Candidatus Vesicomyosocius sp. SY067_SCS001: one gene and its partner. The main gene of each other region encodes a partner of the protein of the gene in region 2 in a complex. Links are inferred from orthologs where the notes say so. Each region holds a gene or a part of one and is shown on either strand. Other genes may lie near its edges.

Region 1 (8,870 bases), 220 kb from region 2 along the record:
ACAAAACAAAATTGTTCTCAATATTGCAAGTAACGCGACTTATAACTTAATTATAAGTAATGATAATCTTAGTTTTAAAGCAAGATTTTCTAAAAAATTAATTAATATCTTTATACCTATTAATGCAATTAATAGTATTTATGCAAGTGAAAACGGCAAAGGCATGTTTTTTGAAACTGAAGAAAAATCTAATTTAAGATTACTTGATTAAACTCCCTAGTAGGATTTTTTCAATTTGTCTTTCAAAAGATTTTAAATCATTGTGATTAAATACCACAATATTAACATTTGTATATTGATTAATTGCTTTTTTATTATCTAGTAAATTAGGGTAGATTTGATTTAACACCACCATACTTATATTTAGCTTATAACGCTGAGCTGCATTAATACTAAGTAATGCCTGATTAACTGCACCTAACTCATCTTTAATCACCAGTACTACTGGTACATTAATTGATTGAATTAAATTACTATTTAATGTTTTAATTGCTATTGGAGATAGTAACCCCCCAGCCCCTTCAACAATAACAAATTCATCTGCTACACAAGCATCAACTAAATTATCTAAAGTAAGCTTTAATCCTACAGCTTTACTTGCTATTTGTGCGCTACTACATGCTTTAAATTTATATCGACATACTTTATCAATTGACTCAATAATATTACAAGCTTTAGATAATAATAAAGCATCTTTTGGTATCAATTTTCCATTTTTATTTTTACAATCACTTTCAACTGGCTTTCTAACACTTACTTTTAGAATATTTGTTAAAAATCTAATTAAATATTGGGCAATAAATGTTTTACCAACATTAGTCCCGCTGCCGCTAATGAATAGTCCTTTCATAAATAATAATTTTAACAGTAAAAATGTATAATATTATTCATGAATAATAATTTAAAAAATCAATTTTGTGGACTTTTCTTTAATTCACCTATTGTTCTTTTATCAGGTTGTGTTGGTTTTGGTAAAGAATATACAAATATTGATGGATTTACTAATTCTGATGTAGGTGCTATTTGTCTTAAAGGTACAACTTTAAAACCATGTTTAGGAAATATTCCACATCGAGTAACTGAAACACCTTGTGGTATGATTAATTCTATTGGACTACAAAATCCTGGTGCTGATGTGGTAATTAATAAAATCCTACCAAAACTAGATAAAACTGAAACTAATTTTATTATCAATATTTCTGGTTCATCCTTTAAAGAGTATGGCGAAATTACTAAACGTTTTGATAATACAGATATTCACGCAATTGAAATTAATATTTCCTGCCCTAATATTAAAAAAGGAGGAGTTGCTTTTGGTAATGATCCAAATATGTCTTATAGAGTTGTAGAAATTTGCCGAAAAAATACTACTAAACCTATTATTACTAAATTATCGCCCAATCAAGCTGATATTGCTTTTAGTGCCCAACGTTGTATTGATGCAGGTACTGATGGTTTAGCAGTCATAAATACCCTTATGGGTATGGCTATTAATATTACAACTAAAAAACCAATTATTGGTAATAATCAAGGTGGAGTATCTGGACCGGCTATTAAGCCAATGGCTTTGTTAAAAGTTTATGAAGTTTATCAAGTTAGTAAAAATTATAATATTCCTATTATTGGTCAAGGTGGTATTGTGACTGCTAATGATGCAATAGAATTTATAATTGCAGGAGCTTCTACTATTGGTATAGGTACTGCTATTTTTTATGATCCACTAGTTTGTCATAAAATTAATAATGGTATTAGTGAGTATTTAAATAATAATAATTTAAACAGTATTAATGATTTAATAGGTACACTAAAACTTAATTCTAATACATCTCAATATGATACTTATTTAGATAAATCAATAATTTTATGAATTTAAAATATGATGTGCAAAAAATTGAAGAACAAGCTCAAAAATATTGGCAAGAAAAAAAATCTTTTGAAGTAATAGAAGATTCTTCAAAAGAAAAATATTATTGTCTTAGCATGTTTCCTTATCCATCTGGACGATTACATATGGGACATGTACGTAATTATAGTATTGGTGATGTTATTTCTCGTTTTCAAAGAATGCAAGGTAAGAATGTTATGCAACCTATTGGTTGGGATGGATTTGGATTGCCAGCTGAAAATGCAGCATTAAAAAATAAAGAATCCCCAGCTAAATGGACGTATAAAAATATTAACTATATGAAAACTCAATTAAATCAATTGGGTTTTGGCTATGATTGGTCTCGTGAAATTACGACTTGTCATCCAAATTATTATCGTTGGGAACAATGGTTGTTTATTAAATTATTTAAAAAAAATTTAATATACAAGAAAAAAGCTATTGTTAATTGGGATCCTGTTGATCAAACAGTGTTAGCAAATGAACAAGTGATTAATGGACGTGGGTGGCGTTCTAATGCTCTGATCGAAAAAAAAGAAATCCCACAATGGTTTATGCGTATCACTAACTATGCAGAGGAATTACTTAATGATTTAGATAAACTTCATGGTTGGCCTGATTCTGTTAAGATTATGCAAAAAAATTGGATTGGTAAATCTGTTGGTTTAGAAATTATTTTTTCTAGAAGGAATTCTGATTCTCTTATAATTTATACTACTCGACCAGATACACTAATGGGTGTCACCTATTTAGCTATTTCATTTGAGCATCCGTTAGCATTAGAATCAGGAAAAAATAATTATCAAGTTCAATCTTTTATTGAAGAATGTAGAACTATACAAACTTCTGAGATTTTAAATGAAATAATAGATAAAAAAGGTATTGATTCAGGATTTAAATGTGTACACCCAATCACAAATAAAGAGCTTCCTATTTGGATTACTAATTTTGTACTAATAAGTTACGGTACAGGTGCAGTTATGAGCGCACCTGCACATGATAAACGAGATTTTAAATTTGCTAAAAAATACGGTATTTTTATTAAGCAAGTTATTAATAAAAATGAAAACATTGATAAAGGGCCTATTATCAATAAAGGAGAATTGTTTAATTCCGGAGAATTTAATGGAATGGGTTTTGACCAAGCATGTGAAAGTATTGCTATAGTTTTGATAGAAAAAAATTTAGGTAATAAAAAAATTAATTATCGTTTACGTGATTGGGGGATATCAAGACAACGATATTGGGGTTGTCCTATCCCAATTATTAACTGTAAGTATTGTGGTTCAGTCACTGTCAAAATTAAAGATTTACCTGTTATTCTTCCTGAAAAAGTTAAATTTTATGATGTTAGTTCACCGATAAAAAAAATGCCAAATTTTTATCAAACTATTTGTCCACAATGTGGTTCTAAGGCGCGTCGAGAAACGGATACATTTGATACTTTTTTTGAGTCTTCTTGGTATTTTGCACGTTACACCTGTAATAATAATAATAATGCTATGCTCGATAAACGTGCAGATTATTGGTTAGAAGTTGATCAATATATCGGGGGTGTTGAACATTCTATTTTACATCTTTTATATGCAAGATTTTTCAATAAACTGTTACGAGATGAAGGTTTAATAAAATATGACGAGCCATTTAAAAATTTACTTACTCAGGGTATGGTTTTAAAAAATGGTGTTAAAATGAGTAAATCTAAAGGGAATACAGTAGATCCTACAAAAATGATTAAGAAATATGGTGCTGACACGGTACGTTTATTTATTTTATTTGCAGCACCTCCAATACAAGATTTAGAATGGAATAATTCAGGTCTTGAAGGTGCTCATAGATTTTTAAAAAAGGTTTATCGGTTAGTAAGTGTTTATATTAATGATACTAAAGAATATGTTGTTGATCATTTAAATATTAAATTTCTTAATAAAACACAAAAATATATTCGAAAAAAGATTCATCAAAATTTAGTAAAAATTACTGATGATATTAATCGTAGATACACTTTTAATACAGCTATTTCTATATTAATGGAATCAGTTGATATAATGAATAAGTTTACCAAAATGGATACACAATCAATAGCATTAAGATCTGAATCAATTAATATTATTTTACTTACCTTAAGTCCAATAACCCCCCATATTTGTCATCATTTATGGCTTAAATTAGGTAATAAGAATGCAATTATTAATGAAACTTGGCCTAAGGTTGATTTAAAAGCATTGGTGGAAAATAAAGTACAAATCATAGTACAAGTTAATGGTAAATTACGTGATAAAATGATGATTATGATTAATATTGACAGTAAAGTACTTGAAAGTAAAGTACTTAAAAATAAAAATATTATTAAGTTTATTAAAAATAAAAATATTGTTAAAATAATTATTATTCATAATAAATTAGTAAATGTTGTAACTAAATAATATATATACTTGATTACATGTACAATATTTTTATTTAAATAATAGTTAGTTTAGATCATTTTTTTAATAATAGGATAAAGAATAATTTCCATTGCTAAACTCATTTTTCCACCTGGAATTACAATGGTGTTACGTCTAGACATAAAAGAACCATTAATCATACTACATAAATATGAAAAATCAACAGAAGTTTTATTTAGATCATTAAATCGAATTACTATAAAACTTTCATCTGGTGTTGGAATATCTCTAGCAATAAAAGGATTAGAAGTGTCAACTGTTGCTACACGTTGAAAATTAATATCTGTTTGAGAAAACTGTGGTGTTATATAGTTAATATAGTCAGGCATTCTTCGTAAAATTGTACTAACTGTTTCTTCTGCTGAATAACCTCTTTCTGTATTGTCACGATGAATTTTTTGAATCCATTCAAGATTAACACTAGGTACAACCCCAATTTTTAAATCACCATATTGAGCCATATTTACACTATCTGTAACAATAACACCATGTAAACCTTCGTAAAATAATAAATCCGTACCATTACCTACTTTTTCCCAAGGGCTAAATTCACCTGGATTTAGATTAGTATTTAGGCGTTGATTATGTTTATTAGCTTCTTCTTCAGAATGTAGATAATAACGACGATTACATTTCCCTGTTTCACTATAATCTTTAAAAGATTGTTCTATTTTTTCAAATAAATTAGCATCAGGTCCAAAATGAGAAAAAAAATTATTTCCTAAATCTTCTTGTTTTTTAACGTTTTTTTTCATTGAATCGCGATCATATTTATGAAAACTGTCTCCTTCAATAATCAAAGGATTAATACTTTCTTTTCTAAAAATATGTTCAAAAGCACGTTTTACAAAGGTTGTTCCAGCGCCAGATGATCCTGTTACTACTATAACTGGATGTTTTCTTGACATAATTATCTCCTTATTTTTATTAAAAATCTAAATTATTAACTGACAAAGCATTATCTTTAATAAAATTTCTTCTTGGTTCAACAGCATCACCCATTAGGGTGGAAAAAACTTGATCAGAAACAATACTATCTTCAATTTTAACTTTAAATAAAGTTCTTTGTTTAGGATCCATAGTTGTTTCCCAAAGTTGTTTAGGATTCATTTCACCTAACCCTTTGTATCTTTGAAAACTTTGTCCTTTTCTAGCATTGTTCATTAAAAATTCAACTACATGACTAAAATATTGAACTTTAATTTTTTTATTTATATTTTTTACATAAGATTCTTGAGTAATAAGATTTTCAATCTTTTTAGCAAATTTTTTAATAGTTTGATAATCAAAAGAATTAAAAAAAACTGAATTTAATATTGTATGATCAATTTTAACTCCATATATATATAATGTATATTCAACTTCATTAGTATTTTTATTATAAATAACTTTGTGTGTTTTTTCTAGTGTTAGATTTTTATTTAAATTTTCTGTTAAATTTGAACACCAAGTATTTATATTTTTATAATTAGTTAAATCATCAATAGGTTTTGAATTAGCAATTGCTTTAAGTAAGTTTAAATTGTAATGTTTAGATAATTTATTAAAAATATTGTTAATTTTATAATATTCTTTTATTAAAAACTTTAATTCTATTCCTTCAATAGGAGGTGTTTTTTTTGAAACGAATAAATATGAATTATTAATTCCTTCTTGTAATAAATAGTCATTTAATTCTTGATCGTTTTTTAAGTAACGTTCTTTTTTACCTTTTTTTATTTTATATAAAGGTGGACGTGCAATATATAAATATCCATTTTCAATTAGTTCTGGTAAATAACGATAAAAAAAAGTGAGTAGTAAAGTACGAATATGTGCACCATCTACATCTGCATCAGTCATAATAACAATTTTATGATAACGTAATTTATTAAGATTATATTCTTCTTTTCCAATACCACATCCTAATGCAGTAATTAAAGTACCAACTTCTGTTGAAGATAGAATTTTTTCAAAACGTGCTTTTTCAACATTTAATATTTTTCCTTTAAGAGGTAAAATAGCTTGTGTACGTCGATTACGTCCTTGTTTAGCAGAACCTCCTGCAGAATCACCTTCAACTAAAAATATTTCACTTTCGATAGGATTTTTTGTTTGACAGTCGCTTAGTTTACCTGGTAAGTTAGAGATATCAAATAAACCTTTACGACGAGTTATTTCTCTTGCTTTTCTAGCTGCATTACGTGCACGTGAGGCATCTAGAATTTTTTTAATAATGGTTTTTGCTTCTTTTGGATTTTCTAAAAAATAATCATTTAGTTTATCATTTATTATTGATTCTATAGGTGCTCTTACTTCACTAGATACTAATTTATCTTTAGTTTGTGATGAAAATTTTGGATCAGGTATTTTTATATTAATTATTGCTGTTAATCCTTCACGTGTATCTTCACCTGTTATTGAATTTTTTTCTTTTTTAGCTATATCAGAGTTATCAATATAGTTATTAATTGTTCTAGTTAACCCTCCTCTAAACCCAGCTAAATGAGAACCCCCATTTCTTTGTGGAATATTATTAGTAAAACAATAAATACTTTGTTGATAAGAATCAGACCATTGTAATGCAACAACAATTTTAATTTCTTTACGTTCAGTATTTATTTCAATAATATCATTATGAATTGGAGTTTTTGTTTTATTAAGGTGTTTTATAAATGCTTTAATACCTCCTTTATATTTAAAAATATCTTTTTTTTCTGTTGAAAATTCTTCAATTTCAATATGAACACCTGAATTTAAAAATGATAATTCACGAATACGGTTTGCTAAGATATCATAATTAAATTCAGTATTTGAAAAAATATGAATATTAGGTTTAAAATGAATATTTGTTCCTGTTTTATTTGATTTTCCAATTATTTCTATTGGTTTTTTAGGTATACCTTTATCATAGTGTTGATAGTAAATTTTATTGTTACGATATACTGTTAATTTAACCCATTCACTTAATGCATTAACAACTGAAATACCTACTCCATGTAGTCCTCCTGATACTTTATAAGAATTATTATCAAATTTACCTCCAGCATGAAGTATTGTCATAATTACTTCTGCGGCAGATATTCCTTCTTCAGGGTGAATATCGACAGGAATACCTCTACCATTATCACTTATTGAAACTGATTTATCTTCATGAATAATAATATTAATTTTTGAACAATATCCTGCTAAGGATTCGTCAATTGCATTATCAATAACTTCAAATACCATATGATGTAATCCAGTACCATCATTAGTGTCACCAATGTACATACCAGGACGTTTTCGTACTGCATCTAATCCTCTTAAAACTTTAATACTAGAAGCTTTGTATTCTTGTGAATTTTGTGATTGTTTTTTAGACATGCATATTGTAAAAAATTAAATTATTATACCATGCAAATAAATAAATCATATTTTTTATGTTTTTGAATTTATAAGATATTAGAGTCGCATAGGCATAACAATATATTGATATATATCATCATTCATACTATGTAATAAACATGATTTATTTTTTTCTTTAGGGATTATCATATTAATTTCGTTGGTACTTAATTTTTCTAAAATTGAGATTAAATAATTAATGTTAAATTCAATTTCAATTTTTTTATTGAAATTTTTAGTTTTAATTTGTGTTTTTGCTTGTCCCCTTTCTGAATTTGAAAAAATATATAATTGTGAATTTTTGAATATTAATTTAACACCTTTAGTTCTTTTTTCAACAAAAATTGAAGCTTGTTGAAGTGAATTTAAAAAATTTAGCCGATTAATAATAATAGTATTATTAAAATCTGTAGGGATTACTGGTAAATAATTAGGAAATTTACTATTGATTAACTTACTAATTATAGTTGTATTATTAGTAATAAGATAAAAATAGTTATTTGATGTATAAATATTAATTTCTTCATTTTTATTTTTATTAAGTAATTTACTAAATTCAAGTATTGATTTTCTTGGAAGAATTACAGTTTTTTTATTGAAAGAGTTATTAATTTGTTTTATTTTTCCGATAGAAAGTCTATGTCCATCAGTAGCAACAACTATGATATTATTTTTATTAATTTCAAAATATAATCCATTTAAATATGCTCTAATGTCTTGATTACCCATTGAGAAACTTGTATTTTCAATTAGATTTTTTAAAATTTTTCTTTTAATTTTAATTATGTTTTTATTTTTTATTTTTGGTAATGAAGGAAAATCTTTATGTTTAAAAGTATTAAGTTCAAATGAATTTTTATTAACTTTAATATTAATTTTTCTAAAATTAATATTAAAGTTAAGAATTGTATTTTCTGGTAATTTATTAATAATATTAATTAAATCTTTTGCATATATTGTAAAAGAAATTTTTTCTTTGTTTTTTATAATTTGAGAAGTTTTTATCTCAATCTCCATATCTGTTGTTGTTAAAGTTAATAAATTATTTTTAAGTTGAATAAGAACATGTGCAAGAATAGGTAATGTTTGTTTTTTTTCAATTACACTAATAACAGTTTGTAAAGGTTCTAATAGTTCTTTAACGCTAAGTTGTATGTTCATTAGAAAATCCT
Region 2 (11,555 bases):
TCATATACAGCATTTGAATTTTAATACCTTGCAAAAACATTTCATTTAACGTAGCGTGATTAACTGTAACTGTAATTTGCTTATCATCAATATAAATATCTGCATCTAACTGTTTAAGATTATGCCAATCGGCATTAAACAATAACTCGGTATTAGTTAGGTGTGCATCAAGTTTTATCTTTGCTGGCAATTCCTTTGAAAGATTCTTCTTAATATTAATATTAATATTATCTATCGTACCTGATCGAAAAGCTTGTTCGATCCATTGATAAGTTGCACTACCTATTAATACTAAGGGTAAATAATCACTAATTTTAACTACATTCATACGTTTGATAAGGCCAGTAATCTGGATAAAATCATCATTTTTATGGTTATATAACTTAAGTCTTAATACAAGTTTAAAGTCATCATTACTCACAGTAATTAGCCATGTTAAACAACCATCACAACTTACTTGAACATTAGATAAGAAAATTGTAACATTAAAATATTGAGTTACAAGACCCTGTTTAGGAATTGTTAATAAGAGCTGTACTCCATCTCTTTCAAGAGTCAAAGGTGCCATTTTAATTGCATGCTTAATAATTATTTTATTGATATGTAAAGATTCAAAGAAATATAGCTTTTCTAACATGTCAAGTGAAGCTATATTGTTAATATTATTTATATTAGCACCATTAGGATTAGAATAAAGCATTAAAGTATCAATATAAATTTTGCTAGGATGATAAATATTATCAAACAAATTTAATAAATTCACATGCCAAGATAATTTCTTAATAATAGCTATTTTCTGCTGATTTTTATTTGATAAGATAGCAATATCATGTACTTTTAAAGCGATTCCTATATTTTCAAAATAAAATGTAATTTTAGATAGTCGAACATCAAGACCAGTTAAACTTGATAATTGGTTTTCAATCGGCGCTTTTAATAATATTGGAAATGTCACAAAAAATAACACTACTAGTACAATAATGAGCGAAAAAATAACACTAACCCAAGTGCTTATTTTTAATACTTTAATACCGCCATAAAGTGTTCTTTTAATCATTATTAAACTTATCAATGTATTCTCAATATAACACCGACCTTGGGAAATTATAACTTATTTTTACAAATAAGTTATTTATTGATATTGATACAAAACCATATTAAAAATATAAGAAAAACCATATACTTAAAAGTTTAACGTCAATTATAATAATGTATATGTCTTATTATTTACGTTAATACGTTTTCTAATTATTCAATTAAACAATTAAACATATATATAAAATATATTTAAAAAATGATTTGACGTTACCAAAAAGTACTTGTATAGATTTATTCACATAATTGGCTAAAAGTAGTCATCTGAATATACGATAAAATAAATACCATTAATTACATTCGAAATGCTATAGCAATGTAAAAATACCTATCTCTTTATTTTTTTTTACCTTGTCAAAATCAAACACTTGCCCATTCATAGTAATATAAACACCATATTCTTTGATTTGTACTGCACTTAAAGCTACACCTAAATTAAACAGTGCATCAGAATAATTAATAGAATAAGGGATCATGGATCCAAATAAAACAATAGTTTTATTATTAACCTCTTTGGCTAATAATTTTGCAGTTCTAACCATAGAATCAGTACCATGAGTAATTAAAATATGTCTTGTGTCACTTTCCTGACACTTTTTCACAATTAACGCTCGATCAATATCGCTCATATCTAAACTATCTTTTAAAAACAACACCTCAGATAAAGTATCGACCATCGACCTAGACCGATTAAGCATATCAATAAGATAAGTTTGTTGAAACACTAACTTACCAATCAATTCATCATAAACTTTATCAATTGTACCGCCAGTAATTAATAATTTGATTCTCATGATAAAATCATACTTTGTTTAAACTTAAATATAATAAGGTAAATTTATATTCTTCAAAAGAAAAAAGACAATCTATCTAATATGTTTATTTATAGAAATAAAAAATTATTCTTAAAAACTCTACATTTACAATATAATTTAGGTGTTTCTATAAAAACTAAAACATTAAATTTTAACCATATTCCTTTTCTAAAATCAGTTATAAAGTACTTCATTTAACAATAAAAATGATTATATTCAAGTTCTTTTTCCAAAAATATCTGCACCAATACGTACAGAAGTAGCACCATTCTCAATAGCTAATTCTAAATCATGACTCATACCCATCGATAAAACATCTAAATTAGAATATTTCTTAATAATATTTTCCATTCTAGAAAAACTTTGTGCTGAGCTAAAAGGACTTGGAACACACATAAAACCTCTTAAAGTGAGATTTTTTAGACTTTCAAAATGAGTAATTAGTTCATCAATTTGTCTAACTAATACACCTGATTTAGTAGGTTCATTATCAATGTTAATTTGTAAAAGTACCTTTAATTTAGGTAAGTTTTTTGGGCGTTGATCGTTAAGTCTTTGTGCAATTTTTAATCGGCCTATACTATCTACCCAGTCAAAATTTTTGGCAATTTTTAAGGTTTTATTTGACTGAATAGGCCCAATAAAATGCCAAATTAAGTTTTGGCCTTTTAGATGATTAATTTTTATAAGTGCTTCTTGAAGATAGTTTTCAGCGAAATGCTGTTGTCCTACATCAATTGCTTGTTGTAACTCATATACTGATCTAGTTTTACTCACCGCAACTAAAGTAACAGACTGAGTATGATTAACCTGATTAATTCTTAACTGGACTTTTATTAAATTATCTTTAATCAAAATACTTGATAGGCATCAAAAACTGGACCATCAACACAAATACGCTGCATAGAAATACCTTGTTCAGTTTTAACTTCAACTACACATCCTGCACAACCACCAACAGCACAGGCCATATTTTCCTCTAATGAAACCTGACAAGGCAAGTCATGCTCTTTAATCAAATTAGCCACTGTCACTAGCATAGAATGTGGACCACAAGCATACACCTCAACTTGCATTCTTTCATCAACTGTTAGACTGTCTAAATATACTTTTGCTAAATCAGTTACAAAACCCTTAAATACGCCATCAAAACCTTGAAAACTGGTTAATCGACACTCAATACCCCAATCCTCTAACTCTGTCATAGTGTGCGTTGCACCCTGATAATCTTTCCCATTATCAGCTAACTTAGCAGAAAATGGGAATGGCACTTCAGAGCCTAAAATTGCAAAAGGTTTATAATCACTATTTTTTATTTGTTGTGCAAAAGCGATCATAGGCGGCATACCCACACCCCCCCCAATTAGTAGTGGTAATTTTTTATTGGTTAACTCAAAACTATTACCAATAGGACCAACAATTGATAGCATATCACCTACTTTTTGCTTAGCTAATTGACGAGTGCCTTTACCAACTACCTTGTAAAGCAAGTCAAAGGTACCCTTTTCAGAATCAACCGACATGATTGAAATAGGCCGTCTCATTGCTAAATAATCAGAAACTCTAAGATGTACAAATTGCCCTGGTTTGCTCTGTTGAGCGATAATACTTGATGCTAAAGTTAAAATATATTGTTCATTTTCAAACCTAGAATGTAACAAAATTTGACAATCACAAACCTTAATTTTATGAATGTTAGCCTTACTCATTACAGGTAATCAAGGTACCAGATTCATTACAGGTAATCAAGGTACCAACACCATTATCTGTAAAGATTTCTAGCAATACAGCATGTGCAACTCGTCCATCAATAATATGCGTAGATTTTACCCCATTTCTAACAGATGATAAAGCACAATCAATTTTTGGCAACATACCACCATAAATTGTTCCATCTTCAATAAGACTATCAATAATATTGATGTCAAGACCAGTTAATAATTCACCATTTGCACCTAATAAACCAGATGTGTTGGTTAATAATATTAACTTTTCAGCATTTAGCGCTTGAGCAATTGAACCTGCAACTAAATCTGCGTTAATATTATAAGAAAAACCATCATTGCCCACACCAATAGGTGCAATAACTGGAATAAAATCTCCTTTTAATAGTAAATTAATAACTGAAATATCAATTTTATCTACCTCTCCAACATGACCAAGATCAATAATTTCAGACGTTAGTTCAGGTTTAACATCACTTTTTAATTTCTTAGCAGAAATTAAGCTACCATCTTTACCAGTTAAGCCAATGGAATGACCACCATGCTGATGAATAAGATTGACAATTTCTTTATTAACCAAACCGCCTAACACCATTTCAACTACATCCATAGTTTCTGAATCAGTAACACGCATGCCATCAACAAATTGACTTTGTTTACCAATCTTCTCTAATGTCTTACCAATTTGTGGGCCGCCACCATGCACCACGATTGGATTCATTCCAACAGATTTCATCAGCACAATATCACGAGCAAAACTAGATTTTAATGCTTCATCAACCATAGCATTACCACCATATTTAATGACAATAGTTTTACCTTGGAATTTTTGAAAATAAGATAAGCTTTCCGTTAAAACGCTTGCAATATTGTGTATATTATTAGACATATTATGCAACATAAAAATTTATTAAAATAATATTTTACTTAATGTTTATAGCAAAAATCTGATTTTTTTGACAAACAAAACCCCAAATATTTACAAAAATGAACACTAATTTTGATATACCTTAATCTATTAGCATTATTAAATCACAGTGAATAATAACATTGAGATTACTGCACCTAAAATCATTGAATTAAATAGTATGCCAAATAAAAGATGTAAAACACCGGAAGACACTAGATTTTATATTCAAAATATAATCAATATTCGATAACTATTACAGAATTCATATTAATTATATATTTATTCTTTCACTCTTTGCCATATTAATTGAATCAAAATTCTTATAAAGTTTAAATTTGATAGGTAAACTTTGAGATTTAAGCACTATATTCAACCATATAAGAAAATACTATATTTTTATTAATACAAATAAAAATAAACAAAAAACTAGTTTTACTAAATAGTTCTAATTATAATCTCATCACCAATACTTTTTTAACTAATATTCTTTCTACAAAATACATATTTATAATCAAACTTATTTTCTCAATGAGAAGTGTTATTTCTTTATTTAAAACCTTCTAAAATTCAAAATTTATCTAATAATAAACCAAACAGTAGCAGACACCATAAAATTTATTACTTTAGACTTGATTATCTAAAGAAAAATCAAACGATTAGAGAAAAATATCATAATAGGTTCATTAACAAAAATTATATATATAAAACATAAATATGAGAGTTAGACATTATAAACTGGATGTTTATCCTAAATTATCATAAAAATCATAAAGTAATATCCAACATGTATATTAATTTAATGACAATACTATTGTATTAACCTGTATCATAGAATATATATCCAATATATATTTTGGATAAACTTAAGCATTTACTAGATAAAATCAAATGAATAATAATTAAAATCAAATGAATAATAATGCCAAAAAACACATCATAAAAAAATAGCTTGTAAATCATTCAAGAAATCAAAACCTTTTTTACTAGGTTTCGCCAGCTTGCCATCTAATTCAAACAAGCCAAGTGCTTTGGCCTTATTTAATTGATACTCAATTACTTGTATTGGTTGCCTTGTTCTTAGCTCAAACAATTTCAAATCAAATCCATGTTTTAACCTCAGTGCATTAAGCATAAAATCAAAACTTAAATTTTTAATCTGATTAACTTGTTTTTGTCTGTTTTCTAGATAGTCATTTGGCAAACGTGCCTTTATCGTTCTAAACGGTAAAAACTCCTTTAGTAAAGTAATTTTACCATGAGCACCAGCACCTATACCAATATAATCACCAAATTGCCAATAATTTAAATTATGCTTTGAAGGTGTTTTTCCAAAAGCAGACACCTCGTAGCGAGTATAACCATTTCTTTCTAATAAACTTACACCTATATTACCCATCTGCCAAATAACCTCATCACTTGGCAAAATCGGTGTATATTTAGCAAAATAAGTATTAGGCTCAATAGTTAATTGATAAAAAGAAATATGGTCAGGTTTTAAATTAATAGCTTGATGAACATCAGACAAACATTCATCTAATGTTTGTCTCTCTAATCCATACATAATATCAATATTAAAACATTTAAAATCAACCTGATTAGCTTGTTCACAGGCATAAATCGCTTCATCAGCATTATGAATACGACCCAATGATTTCAGATGTTTATCATTAAAAGACTGCACACCAATTGAAAGCCTATTAATACCAATATGCTTAAATAATTTAAACTTTTCAGTCTCAAAAATACCAGGATTAGTTTCTAACGTAATTTCAATATTATTTGCAAATTTCAACCTCTTTTTTAAACCAGTAAATAACTTAAAAAGTTCTTGCTCACTCATTAAACTAGGTGTACCGCCACCTAAAAAAATAGATTGAATAGTACGACCTTGAATATAATCTAAGTCCTCATTAAGATCTTCTAATAATGACTCAATATAGCCACTTCGTTGATCACAATCATGAGAATTAAAATCACAATAAGGACATTTTTTAACACACCATGGATAATGAATATATAACGATAATGGCGGTAATTCTAATATACAACCCACTATTTTTTTTTGAGTACTTTAAGCAACGTCGATAAAGCCTTTCCTCGGTGAGAAATTTTATTTTTTGTTACAGATGAAAGCTCGGCAGAAGTGCAATTATGGATTGGTATATAAAAAATTGGGTCATAACCAAAACCATTATTACCTCTTTTTTCACGTAATATCTCGCCTTCCCATTTTTGTTGAATTATAATAGGCGTTGGATCACTAGCATGTTCAACAAAAACAATCGCACACCAAAATCGTCCAGTTCTCTCACCATCTGCTATGTCCTTCATATCAATTAATACTTTTTGAATATTTGCCTCATCATCCCTATGACAATTCGCATAACGTGCAGAATAAATACCAGGATTACCACCTAATGCATCAATTACAATACCTGAATCATCAGCCAATGCTGGTAACCCAGACTGTTCACTAGAATTTCGTGCTTTAATCAGTGCATTTTCAACAAAGGTTAGTCCTATTTCTGGAACCTCTTTAATCTGCCTATCCTTCATTGATATAACATTATAAATACCTCTTAACATAGTGTTAAACTCTTTGATTTTGCCTTGGTTATTGCTAGCAAGAATAATCTCTTTCATAGTGTATAATTTAGCCTAATATTTAGATTCCATGGAACTCATTATGACTCAAGACGAAATGAAATTCACTGTGGCACAAACAGCGCTCAAGTACGTAATAAAAAATACCATTATAGGCGTAGGAACCGGCTCTACTACTAATTTTTTTATTGATGCCCTATCCACTATAAAAAACAACATTAAGGGAACTGTTGCAAGTTCTAAAGCAACTGCACAACGTTTAGAAAATCATGGTATTAAAGTATTTGACCTTAATAAGGTAGAAACTATTTCAACTTACATTGATGGTGCTGATGAATCAGACAACGATTTAAACCTTATCAAAGGTGGTGGTGGTGCACTAACACGAGAAAAAATTATTGCAGCAGTAGCTCATCAATTTATTTGCATTGCCGATGAATCAAAATTAGTTTCGATTATGGGTAGTTTTCCACTACCTGTTGAGGTTATTCCAATGGCAACTAATTATGTTAAAAATCAGATAAGCCAAGAAATTGGTGGTATGCCTGAAGTTAGAAAAAACTTTATAACTGATAATGGTAATTTTATTCTTGATATTAAGAACTTAAAAATCACTAATCCAAAAGCAATGGAAACAAAATTAAACAGCATTATTGGTGTAGTAACCAATGGGCTCTTTGCTAATCGTGGTGCAAATATTTTATTACTAGGAACGCCAAATGGCGTAAAAGTAATAACCACTTAAATAACTCTATCAATTTTTCTAAACAATCTATGATACCTTTATTAGGTATCATATTAATCTTTCGATCTAGAATAATAATCTTTACTTACTGATAACAAATAACACTCACTTACCTTGTCGTTATAAGATCTATTACATAATTCATGAGGATAGTAAATACCTATGTTAAATTGTTACGTATTAATAACAAAAGTTAATCAAATATGTTTTATCATTTTGATACTTTTTATTTCCCCAAAACATCATAGTTAAGTACTTTATTTCCAATATAAAATCTTATATTAATAACAATACAAGCAAAAATTCTATTAATGCTAATATATAATAAGTACGGAAAAAATTTACATATAAATTATCTTTAAATTTTTCAAAAAATATGATATATTTTTAGGACTAAAACCAGATCTTGATACTATCTTAGTATCTATTAGATCTTCCTCCATTTATAATCAAAAACAAGATTAACACTATCAACATGTAGAACATCAAAACTCTTAGATGAATTCTCACTATAAACAAAAAGTTCATATCCTAATTTTTTTAAATAAACTTGAGTTTCAATAACAGATACTACAAAATTGCTGTCTCAAATAATATATAAAAACTTATTACTCTTATAACAACTTAAAAAGGACGACTAAGACATATCTAATCTAAACGTGGATAAAATTATCAATACATACATTACTAAATATTTAATCATATACTTATTATATTTGACTCTTTACTGATGGACGACTAAAATAGTCTAATCTTATTAGTTATTTCTAATATGTATATTATTTTAAACTTTAAAAAATATAAGGAGTCCACAAATGGCTGACGAAACTTTAGATGCATCAGGCTTAAACTGCCCATTACCAATCTTAAAAACTAAAAAAGTATTATCTAAAATGGATATAGGCAAGATTTTAGACGTAATTTCAACTGATGCTGGTTCAGTAAAAGATATTGAAGCTTTTTGCAATCAAACAGGTAATAAACTTATGTCCTCTGTTGAAGAAAGCGGTAAATATATCTTCACCATTGAAAAGACTTAAACACTAAACATTTTACAGGAGAATTATTATGTCAGATAATAAAAAAATGACTATTATCGCCACTAAAGGAACTTTTGATTGGGCCTTTCCACCTTTCATTATTGCTTCTACTGGAGTTGCAATGGATAAAGAAGTTACCATATTCTTTACCTTTTACGGGCTTAATCTTTTATTAAAAGACACTTCTAAATTACGTATATCTCCTATAGGTAATCCAGCCATGCCAATGAAACTACCTATAGGACCGGAATGGTTACAAAAAATTGATTTTAGCCCTAAAATCCCAAATATATTTTGGTTATTGCCATTTACAGAATATTTAGCCACTTATTTAATGAAGAAAACTATGAAGAAAAACGGGGTTGCAACGCTTGATGAACTACGTTCCATATGTCAGGAATTTGATGTTAAATTTATCGCTTGTGAAATGACGGTTGATTTATTTGGTTACAACAAAAATGACTTTATTGATGGAGTGGAGTTTGCAGGTGCAGCCACTTACTTTGATGAATGTAATGACTCAAACCATAACCTTTATATGTAATAACTCATGTTTACCCATCAACAAAAGCCTCCGAAAGGAGGCTTTTGTGCTTTCTAAAATAAATACAAAGTTCGTAATTTTTATAAAAACAAAAACATTATGTCCAATCTAAACATCTCCAACCTCTCTCAATTGCAATGACATTAAGTTTATCATCACCATGAACAACAATAGGGTAATCTACTAATTCCAACATTGGTAAATCATTATAAGAGTCTGAATAAAAACTTGCACCTTTAATACTTACACCGGTTTTTTCTAACCACTTATTAAGATGATTAATTTTTCCAAATTGGAAACAAGGTTCACCCTTAACTTTACCTGTATATTGACCTTCTTTTATTTCAGGATTAGTAGCTAGTAGCTGCTTAATTCCATATCTAGCCACAATCGGTTCAGTAACAAAGCGATTGGTAGACGTAATCACCATCAATATGTCACCTTTTTCTTTATGTCCATCGACCACTAATTGAGCTTTAGGTAATAAAATTTGATCAATTTTTTGATTCATAAACTGCTGATGCCATTGATTTAATATTTCCATAGAGTATTGAGATAAAGGTTCTAAACAAAATTCTAAATACTCATGAATATCTAATTTTCTAAGCATATATTGATCAAAAAAATACTGATTTTTACTTTGATAAATATTTACATCAACAGCACCAATTTCACTTAAAAATTCCCCCCAAAGAAAGTCACTGTCACCCTTAATTAGAGTTCTGTCTAAATCAAAAATTGCAAGCGCCATTACATTCTCCATAACACTACTTAGTATTTTTACTATCTCACATACATAAGACAAAATAGGATTAAATCTTGTTGATCAGTACAACCAACTATATAAGTGTTTTAAACCAGCAATGACTGCTAATCAAAATAATATACCTAGCAATAAAATTTTAATACATTTATCTTTTTTTATTCACACTAATATTAATACTCCTATTAACTCGTCAAATATACTAAAACCACAACAAGGAAAAATATACAAGTATCTTCATATCTAATCAAGACTACTTTTAGTATCAAAAAGATACTCAAATAGTGTAGCCACTCATTTAAATATAGGTTTAAATATTATTCATTAGGTAATTTACTTATTAATTTATCCTTAAAATAACCTAATTTACAACTTGTATAATATCAATATCATAACTTAATATTCTATCATTAGATAATAATTCACTAAATGAATAAACTTTTTATTAAGTCATGTTATTTCTTACGAAGCTAAAAATAGTAATATTGTTACTAAAATTAACCAATAACTTAGTAGTATTAATCAATTAAAACTCAACTACATCAATCTTCATAAGAATTTATACCAATTTTGCAAATACACATCCAGCTGCATCAATAGTATTTTGAATGTCCATGTCGCTATGAGCACTAGAAACAAAATCTGCTTCATAAGCAGAAGGTGTCATATACACTCCCTCTTTCAACATTAGGTGATAGAATCTTTTAAACAATTTAACATTACACTGAGAGACTTCTTTAAAATTAGTCACTGATTTAGCATCCGTAAAAAATAAACCAAACATACCGCCCACAACATTAGCAGTCATACCAATATTATTTTCCTTAGCCTTAGCTAAAAAACCTTTTGTTAATTTTTTAACCTTAATATTTAAAGTAGTATAAAAATTTTTGTCTTTTGATAATACGTTTAACATTGCCAATCCTGCTGACATTGATATTGGGTTACCTGAAAGCGTTCCTGCTTGATAAATAGGTCCTAGTGGTGCAATAAATTTCATAATTTCACACTTACCACCGAATATACCCACTGGTAAACCACCGCCAATAATCTTACCTAGTGTTGTTAAATCAGGTTTTACGTTATACAATTCTTGTGCCCCTCCAAGGGCAACACGAAAACCTGTCATAACTTCATCAAAAATTAAAATAATCCCATACTCGTCACACAACTTGCGTAAACCCTGCAAAAAACCATCAATAGGTGGAATACAATTCATATTACCTGCCACAGGTTCAACAATAATACAAGCCACTTCAGTACCTACTTCATTGAGTATTTCATATACTTGATCAATATTATTGTATTCCAAAGT

What was found.
Region 1: the proteins of HUW60_RS01110 (region 2) and HUW60_RS00030 are in contact, whole or in part, in a crystal structure (PDB 5UE9), measured with the Lactococcus lactis proteins. The link is inferred for Candidatus Vesicomyosocius sp. SY067_SCS001 from one-to-one orthologs. Residues at the interface, in WP_023189152.1 of Lactococcus lactis: Leu4, Gln5, Ala47, Ser48, Met49, Leu50, Leu51, Arg52, Arg53, Met95, Leu98, Arg223, Met224, Ala225, Cys226, Ile228, Gly229, Ala230, Cys231, Tyr232, Ala233, Val235, Glu236, His237, Asn243, His244, Ala245, Lys247, Glu250; in WP_025017116.1 of Lactococcus lactis: Gly25, Phe27, Phe29, Glu32, Tyr33, Lys35, Tyr36, Lys48, Phe56, Thr60, Pro61, Arg62, Val63, Ala64, Glu65, Thr66, Ala67, Ser68, Gly69, Met70, Ile74, Gln77, Pro223, Glu251, Phe274, Ala275, Pro277, Phe278.

What each region holds. Positions count from the first base shown.
Region 1 is NZ_CP054877.1:1,499-10,368, reverse strand. Bases 1-2,878 are described here. They hold HUW60_RS00030 (dihydroorotate dehydrogenase), read left to right. Parts: upstream 1-889; coding sequence 890-1,867; downstream 1,868-2,878. Other genes in these bases: leuS (leucine--tRNA ligase), read left to right, coding at 1,864-2,878; bioD (dethiobiotin synthase), read right to left, coding at 200-850; HUW60_RS00040 (stringent starvation protein B), read left to right, coding at 1-211. Also shown: more of leuS, read left to right, coding at 2,879-4,311; HUW60_RS00020 (phosphoribulokinase), read right to left, coding at 4,362-5,240; gyrB (DNA topoisomerase (ATP-hydrolyzing) subunit B), read right to left, coding at 5,260-7,677; dnaN (DNA polymerase III subunit beta), read right to left, coding at 7,756-8,859.
Region 2 is NZ_CP054877.1:217,424-228,978, reverse strand. The notes cover bases 1,691-4,661. They hold HUW60_RS01110 (dihydroorotate dehydrogenase electron transfer subunit), read right to left. Parts: upstream 3,620-4,661; coding sequence 2,762-3,619; downstream 1,691-2,761. Other genes in these bases: argB (acetylglutamate kinase), read right to left, coding at 3,612-4,535; HUW60_RS01115 (YggS family pyridoxal phosphate-dependent enzyme), read right to left, coding at 2,127-2,765; HUW60_RS01120 (asparaginase domain-containing protein), read right to left, coding at 1,691-1,889. Outside these bases: HUW60_RS01125 (YhdP family protein), read right to left, coding at 1-1,057; more of HUW60_RS01120, read right to left, coding at 1,404-1,690; radical SAM family heme chaperone HemW, read right to left, coding at 5,479-6,597; rdgB (RdgB/HAM1 family non-canonical purine NTP pyrophosphatase), read right to left, coding at 6,597-7,187; ribose-5-phosphate isomerase RpiA, read left to right, coding at 7,231-7,893; HUW60_RS01085 (sulfurtransferase TusA family protein), read left to right, coding at 8,709-8,933; HUW60_RS01080 (DsrE/DsrF/DrsH-like family protein), read left to right, coding at 8,962-9,477; HUW60_RS01075 (histidinol-phosphatase), read right to left, coding at 9,575-10,228; hemL (glutamate-1-semialdehyde 2,1-aminomutase), read right to left, coding at 10,800-11,555.